2 regions of the Thalassobacillus sp. B23F22_16 genome follow, and region 2 is predicted to be linked to the other one. Evidence: predicted binding sites of a transcription regulator. Region 2 holds the regulator's gene; the other holds the start of a gene.
What was found. The regulator LexA, encoded in region 2, represses DNA repair genes until DNA is damaged. The targets are predictions, from matches to a motif close to CGAACATATGTTCG.

Region 1 (4,222 bases), on a different contig from region 2:
AAGCGGATCAAAGCAAATCATACGGATTTATGCCCGATCATATGGAATTTCCTGAAGAACTGAATTCCCTCGAAATTCTTAATTATTATCGTAGCTTTATCGATAAGAGAATTCAAAGGAATGTGGGAGAAGTTCTCCGTGAAGTGGGATTATGGGAGAAGCGGGATCAAAAAGTAGGTGCTTTCTCTAAAGGGATGATCCAGCGCCTTAATCTGGCCCAGGCCTTACTGGCTGATGTTGAACTTTATATATTTGACGAACCGACCAATGGGCTTGACCCGTTTTGGGTAATGGAGTTCAAGAATATGGTGAGATTATTGAAAAGTAAGGGTAAAACTGTACTGCTGACTAGTCATATCATGAGGGATGTGGTGGATATCGCTGACCGTGTCGTCCTGTTGTTTGATGGCAGAATTAAAGCGGATGATACACTTACTGGTTTATATCAGACATATCAATCCAATAACCTGGAAGAAGTTTTTTTGAAGATTATGGACAACGATCTTGCACCACCACCTGCCAGAGAGATACCGGAGTGGAATGGGCAGATGGCCGATTGATTTTCCACCGGTTTTGTGCTATTTTTCAAGATATGGAGTTGTCATACACAAAGCCGCTCCTGGCCATGAATGCAGGGTGCGGCTTTTTTGCTTTCCATAATATTATGGAAAGATTTATTTATGCGAGGAATAATAATATGGAGTTGAAAAGACCGATGTGATTTTATATCCTGCCTGATAAACGAATGAAAATTATAGAGAAGATAAATTGGAGGATATAAATATGAGTATCAATGAAGAAATGAATAAACGGCGTACTTTCGCTATCATCTCTCACCCGGATGCGGGTAAAACCACGTTGACTGAAAAATTATTAGTCTTCGGTAATCTGATTCGCTCCGCTGGTACAGTAAAAGGAAAAAAATCCGGCAAGTTCGCTACTTCTGACTGGATGGAAATTGAAAAGCAGCGGGGAATTTCTGTAACGTCCAGTGTAATGAACTTCCCATATCGGGATTATCAGGTAAATATTCTCGATACCCCGGGCCACGAAGATTTCAGTGAAGATACGTACCGTACATTGACAGCCGTGGACAGCGTGGTGATGATTATTGATGCCACCAAAGGGATTGAAGCTCAAACCTTGAAACTGTTTAAGGTTTGTAAAATGCGGGGAATTCCAATCTTCACTTTTATTAATAAACTGGACCGTGAAGGTCGGGAGCCGTTTGAATTGATGGAAGAAATCGAGGAAGTTCTCGATATTGAAACGTATCCGATGACATGGCCGGCAGGTATGGGCAAGCGGTTCCTTGGTGTATTTGACCGGCATCATGAACAATTCATCGCGTATAGCGGCAACGAGGAAGAAACATATATTCCTTATTCGGAATTGGAAAAACCGGAACACCAGGATTTAGTCGAACACCCTACCTATCAGGAAACCCTAGAAGAATTGATGCTGCTTGATGAAGCGGGAGACGAATTCAGTATGGAAAAAGTGATGCGTGGAGAACAGACACCTGTTTTCTTCGGCAGCGCGTTAGCGCCGTTTGGAGTAGAAGGCTTTTTCGATACATTCATCGACATGGCCCCTGCCCCGGCACCGCGCCGTTCCACAGAAGGTATCGTGTCACCAGACGACCCGGAGTTTTCTGGATTCATTTTCAAAATCCAGGCCAACATGAATCCCCAGCATCGAGACCGAGTCGCTTTCGTACGGATATGTTCCGGAAAGTTTGAGCGAGGGATGAACGTAACCCTGGGACGTACGGGAAAAACTTTTAAGCTGGCACAGTCTCAGCAATTTGTCGCTTCCTCCAGAGGAACAATAGAGGAAGCTTATGCCGGCGACATTATTGGTATCTATGACCCGAATGTCTACCGGATCGGCGATACAATTTTAACGGGAAAAACCAACTTTGAATATGACGAACTGCCGCAGTTCCCGCCGGAAGAATTCAAAAAAGTTACCGCAAAGAACGTCATGAAATCAAAACAGTTCAAAAAAGGGATTGAGCAGCTCGTCCAGGAAGGCGCCATTCAGTTGTTCAAGCGTTATCGCTTTGAGGATTACATCCTTGGAGCCGTTGGTCAATTACAATATGATGTTTTCGAATACCGGATGAAAAACGAATATAATGTTGAAGTCGAACTTCAGCCTCTGGGAGAGCGGATTCCACGCTGGCTTAAAGAAGATCAGGTGGATGAATCCCTGTTCGACGAACGAAATATGCTTGTCCAGGACCGGGAAGGGAACCCGCTAGTTTTATTCAAAAACGATTTCTCCCTGCGCTGGTTCCAGGATAAAAACCCTAATGTCGATCTGATTGATTTGTTTGAAGTGAATCAGTACGATCAATCGTATTAATAAAGAAAAGAAGCGATACCCGAAACTAGGGTTTCGCTTCTTTTTGTGTAAGGAATGAATTTTTTAGTCAAAAAAACTAATATAAAGTTAGAAATATGTTCCAAAGACATTTTAATCGAATATTTGTTCGTATTCATGTTAGAATTGTATAATATTGTGGTAAACTAGTGTTGTATATTCAAGGAACGGAGGTTGCTTTGTGAAGAACGAGAACAAATTCGAGCTTGTTTCACAGTATCAACCAGAAGGGGATCAACCCCATGCAATTAAAGAACTGGTAGAACGGATCAACCAGGGGGAGAAGCATCTTACTTTACTTGGTGCGACAGGTACCGGGAAGACGTTCACCATGTCGAATGTGATTCAGCAAGTGAACAAGCCGACGCTTATCATTGCTCATAACAAGACGTTGGCTGGTCAATTATATAGTGAATTCAAAGAGTTTTTTCCGAATAATGCGGTCGAGTATTTTGTCAGTTATTATGACTACTATCAACCGGAGGCGTATGTGCCGTCTTCGGACACTTTTATTGAAAAGGATGCCAGCATCAACGATGAAATCGATAAACTGCGCCACTCTGCGACATCTGCCTTATTTGAGCGGAATGATGTCATCATTGTGGCTAGTGTTTCGTGTATCTATGGTTTAGGTAATCCGGATGAATACCGCAGCCAGGTGCTCTCCATCCGTACAGATATGGAAAAAGAACGCGATGAATTGCTTCGTGATCTGGTCGATATTCAGTATGCACGGAACGATATTGATTTCCAGCGCGGTACGTTCCGTGTCCGCGGTGACTCGGTGGAAATCATACCGGCATCCCGGGAAGAGCATGCCATCCGGGTCGAGTTTTTTGGTGATGAAATCGATCGGATTCGTGAAATCGATGTATTGACCGGGGAAATAATTGGCGACCGGGAACATGTAGCCATTTTCCCGGCATCCCACTTCGTAACCCGTGAAGAGAAAATGAAAATTGCTATTAAAAATATCGAAAAGGAATTAGAACAGCAGCTGAAGAAGTTCCGGGAGGAGAACAAATTACTGGAAGCCCAGCGCCTGGAACAGCGGACGAACTATGATTTGGAAATGATGCAGGAAATGGGTTTCTGTTCCGGTATCGAAAATTATTCCCGCCACCTGACGTTGCGAGAAGAAGGGGCGACCCCCTATACATTAATCGACTATTTCCCGGAAGATTTTCTTGTGATGGTAGATGAGTCTCATGTGACGCTTCCGCAGGTTCGCGGAATGTATAACGGGGACAGGGCTCGGAAGCAGGTCCTTGTCGACCACGGATTCCGTTTGCCATCGGCGCTTGATAACCGTCCTCTCAGGTTTGAAGAATTTGAAAGTAAAGTAAACCAAAGCATGTATGTATCAGCTACTCCTGGTCCCTATGAGCTTGAACATACACCGAAAATGGTCGAGCAGATCATCCGTCCGACAGGCCTGCTTGATCCGGAAATTGAAGTGCGGCCGATCAAAGGCCAGATTGATGACTTGATTGGTGAAATCAATAAGCGTATCGATAAGGACGAGCGGGTATTGGTTACTACCCTTACAAAAAAGATGTCGGAAGACCTGACGGATTATTTGAAGGAGCTTGGGATCAAAGTAGCTTACCTGCATTCGGAAATCAAAACATTGGAACGAATTGAAATCATTCGTGATCTGCGACTGGGAAAATATGATGTTCTTGTAGGGATCAACCTGCTTCGTGAAGGACTTGATATTCCGGAAGTTTCCCTTGTTGCTATCCTTGATGCAGATAAAGAAGGCTTTCTGCGTTCCCATCGTTCACTCGTCCAGACGTCAGGACGAGCGGCGCGTAATGAAAACGGCCGTGTT
Region 2 (4,222 bases):
GAAACTGTCTGATAAAGTGGATTAGATACATTATCTCTTATAGAATAAAAAATGAGAAAAGACACAGTACTAACATGAGGTGGTAGAAATGGTATTTATTATAATTGCAGGCTTTGTCTTTCCTTGGATTATAGGCATTTATTTATATAAAAAAGCACCCAAAATTTTTTATACGACGGCACCCATTACCGCATTGATTGCGGTTGTTTTGAACCAGGCAGGCATTCATATGGGACTGTGGAAAGTGAATCATATGCCGACGATTGTTTTACTGGATTCCTTGTTTTTAGATTTAGGAATCTTCACTGTCGCCGGAGCCTGGTTCACCTATATGCTGGTGTACAAAAACACTAATCCCCTCTGGGTCTATATTATATTCATCGGAGGTATGACGGGCTTAGAAGGGCTGGCTCTTCTAGTAGAAACAATAAAATATGATCAAACATGGAATTTCTTTTATACCATCCTTATGTATGTCGGGGGTTTTCTTGTCATTGGATGGATTGTTTACATATTAAAGAAGCTAAAAGTTTTCCCATAAATTTTCTAGGCTGTTGAGTAAGTCTCGACAGCTTGTTTATTATTCGCCGCGTTAATTTATTATAATATGAGTAAAATCTCTTTAAGGCAATGTTTTGATGTTTCAATACTCTCTCCAATCAAAAGCTTAGATGTTAATAGCGATTACAAATAAATTAGAAGACTGATTATCTTGAAATCGAGTCTTAATGAAACGGGGGCAATTTAAAGTATTGGATTGGCCTCATTATTCCATGATAGGAGGAGATTGTCCAAGTCGGACGATCTTTTTTTCACTAACGGAGCGGAATAAGAAATAAGGAGTTTTTGTATGAACGGATGGTGATATTTACATATGTGGCATTGGGTCGATTCATTTATGCCAATCTATACAAGTACTGAAGGAGGTTTATATTGCGTTAAAAGCAAAGCATTGTAAACCTCGAAGAAACGAAGCTAATCATTACTCAGATAAGTATAAACGTAAAATGTGGAACCAGAAGGATGGGGGAAGTTATAAATCAGGCAGGTTTCCACCTTGTATTACTTAACTAAAAGGGTAGACTATTTGATAAGTATACTGATTATGATCGTATTTAAATGATTAAAAACGAATATTTTGTATCCATAAAATCTATTCCGTACACAAGTCCACCCTGGGGAACGTGAACAGTATATCTCCGTATATTAATCAAAATAAAGCCATTGATGCTTTGCATCAATGGCTTTATTTATGGCTCAACACCAGCCAAGATCGCAATCACTTACGTATTGCTGAATATCATTCACTTTATTTATACGAAAGATTTTTCCTTTTTGGTATTTGAAACCTTCTATCATTTCGTAACGATTTTCACCGCCAGTCATCAAAATCCGGCCGATTTTTTCCTTATTAAAGATATAAATTAATATTTCCTTCTTCTAACTTTCCATTAATACTCTCTGTGATATCTACCATGCGAAGGTTCTCTTTCTTCATTCAATTCCTCCCTTATAATGATGAACACATTCTTTAATAACTGTTGTACGTTATTATAAAGGAGTGTTAGGTGGAAAATCAAGTTATAGTCAGAATATATAGACAATTCAGTTAATTAGTCCTATGTCTATGAATAGATAAAAATGAGCGCAAAATTAGCGCTCTTTATAGTAATTCTTGAGTTTGGTATTCCTCTAAGGTAAATGATTCAGTATTTAATACAAAACAAAAGGACAATCACCGCTATTATTATTAGGTGGTTGTCCTTTTAAGCTTATTTATGATTGACACTTATTATAAGGGAGGGTGTATTAATGGATCGAACGGTATAACCCCACTACTTTTCCTAGAATGGATACCTCCTGAAGGACAATCGGTTCCATCGTAGCATTTTCAGGCTGCAGGCGGATATGGTTTTTTTCTTTGAAGAACCGTTTGACCGTAGCTTCCTCGTCTTCCGTCATCGCAACGACTATTTCTCCATTTTGAGCGGTTGGTGTCTGTTTCACGATGACCATATCTCCATCCAATATACCAGCTTCAATCATACTTTCTCCTTCGACTACAAGTACGAACGTATTTTCTTCACCGCCGGCCAGGTTTTCCGGCAGCGGCACATATTCTTCAATATTTTCGATTGCTGTAATAGGTGAGCCTGCTGTGACTTTACCAATTACCGGCGCATAGGAGGCTTCACTTCTCGGAATATTTTGTTCTTCTTCTAATTCCAATACTTCAATAGCGCGAGGCTTTGTTGGATCCCGTCGGATGAATCCTTTTTTCTCTAACCTCGCAAGGTGGCCGTGGACCGTGGAGCTGGAGGCCAGTCCTACAGCCTGTCCGATTTCGCGTACAGAAGGTGGATAGCCTTTTGCCAGTACTTCTTCTTTTATGAATTTCAATATTTCCTGTTGCCGCTTCGATAATTTACTCATATAAGCACACCTCGTACATATGTTTTTATTAACCACATTGTACCATGATGATTTCCACAATACAAACATTCGTTCGATTTTTTCTTGACAAGAACGAATGTTCGTATATAATGAAATTAACAAATGCGAACAAAAGTTCTGTATGGAGGGGTTAAAATGTTTGATAAACTGTCTAAGTTGGACATGACCTATATTATTCTTTTCATTTTGAGTCTGGCATTCTTATATGCTGCCATGACGATCAGCAGCTGACATTAGGTCTATAGTTTATTATCCGTATTAACAAGCAGAGAGGGTCGCAGGAATGAACGTAATCATTTATTGCAGGGTAAGTACAGAAAAAGAAGCACAGGTAACGTCATTAGCCAGGCAGGAGTCAGAGCTTCTTGCTATGGCCGAACAGAAAGACATGGAAGTAGTGGACGTAATAAAAGAACAAGCGAGCGGATACGAAATTGAGCGTGAGGGTGTATTCCGGTTGCTTGACCGGTTTTCGGATGGACAGGCGGAAGGCTTGCTGATTCAGGATGAAACACGCTTAGGGCGGGGCAATACAAAAATTGCGCTGTTTCATCAGCTTAACAAAATGGACGTGCATGTCTGGTCTCTTTCCCATCAGGGAGAGCTGCAGCTGTCTGAATCCGACTCCATGGTTCTGCAGATAGTAGGTATTGTGGAGGAGTACCAGCGTAAAATCCATAACCTGAAAATAAAGCGCGGCATGAACAAAGCGATGGAACGAGGTTATGACCCGGGTAAGAATCTTTCCAACCAGCAACTGGCAAGAGGGAGGGAGCGGATTGAATTTCCGATAGAGGAAGTTGTCCGGCTTAGGTCCAATAAGTTGACTTTCGAAGAAATTGCCGCCACCTTGCGCGGGCTTGGTTATGATGTTTCCAAAGCGACTGTCCACCGGCGTTACCGTGAATACATCTCACTTGAAAAAGAAGAAGATAAAAGTTAATATTATATAGAAGACAAGGGTCATAGGACACTTGTCTTTTTAGCACTTAGAGAGAAGTTTAGCTACTTATTCCTTTATAAGTATTTGAGGGAACAGAACAGGCTTTTCTTAATTAAGGGCTCACAAAAAGGAGTGTGTACGCATGTTATCAAAAGATAAACTAAATCGTATAAACGAATTAGCCAATAAATCGAAAAAAGAATCCCTTACGAAAGCAGAGAAAGACGAACAAAAGCAATTACGCCAAGAATACCTCGGCAATGTCCGGAAGTCTTTCAAAAACCAATTGAAAAGTATGAAAGTCGTTGATCCGGAAGGAAATGACGTAACACCGGAAAAAGTAAAACGAATGCAACGCAACGAAAAGAAACATTAATCCAACGAGGCTGGGACAAAACCCAGTAATTTAAACAGAAAGTGGTCCGCATCATTTTGATGCGGACCACTCTTTTTATGGTTTTCTTTTATTTTAATAAGAATATAAGGACAACCTCTGATAAAATTAAAGTTACCACACAATAACCATCGGAGGTGCCCTTATGTTTAAACAGTATAACATGAACCAAGTAATCTTGCCTATGGATGTAGAAATGAAACTACAAGATAATGATATCGCCTATGCCGTTCATGAGTTGGTGGAAAGTATTCCGGATGAAGCCTTTTCAGCATTCCTGCGTGACACGGGATGCCCGGCGTATCACCCACGCATGATGATGAAGGTCATTTTATGCGCCTACACCCAATCCGTGTTCTCAGGAAGAAAAATCGAAGGGCTGATCAAGGATAGTGTGCGCATGATGTGGCTGGCTCAGGGTTATGAGCCCA

Region 1: the regulator LexA is predicted to act here: its motif matches at 2,487-2,500, upstream of uvrB (excinuclease ABC subunit UvrB).

Annotation. Positions count from the first base shown of each region.
Region 1 is NZ_JBIEKD010000025.1:43,507-47,728, forward strand. It holds gene ACGTNI_RS16535 (ABC transporter ATP-binding protein) at 1-560, shown strand, start outside; gene ACGTNI_RS16540 (peptide chain release factor 3) at 784-2,370, shown strand; gene uvrB (excinuclease ABC subunit UvrB) at 2,570-4,222, shown strand, end outside.
Region 2 is NZ_JBIEKD010000002.1:243,352-247,573, forward strand. It holds gene ACGTNI_RS03755 (hypothetical protein) at 89-541, shown strand; gene ACGTNI_RS03760 (DUF2553 family protein) at 1,258-1,431, opposite strand; gene lexA (transcriptional repressor LexA) at 1,810-2,433, opposite strand; gene ACGTNI_RS03770 (YneB family resolvase-like protein) at 2,738-3,397, shown strand; gene ACGTNI_RS03775 (DUF896 domain-containing protein) at 3,540-3,773, shown strand; partial or broken gene ACGTNI_RS03780 (transposase) at 3,937-4,222, shown strand, end outside.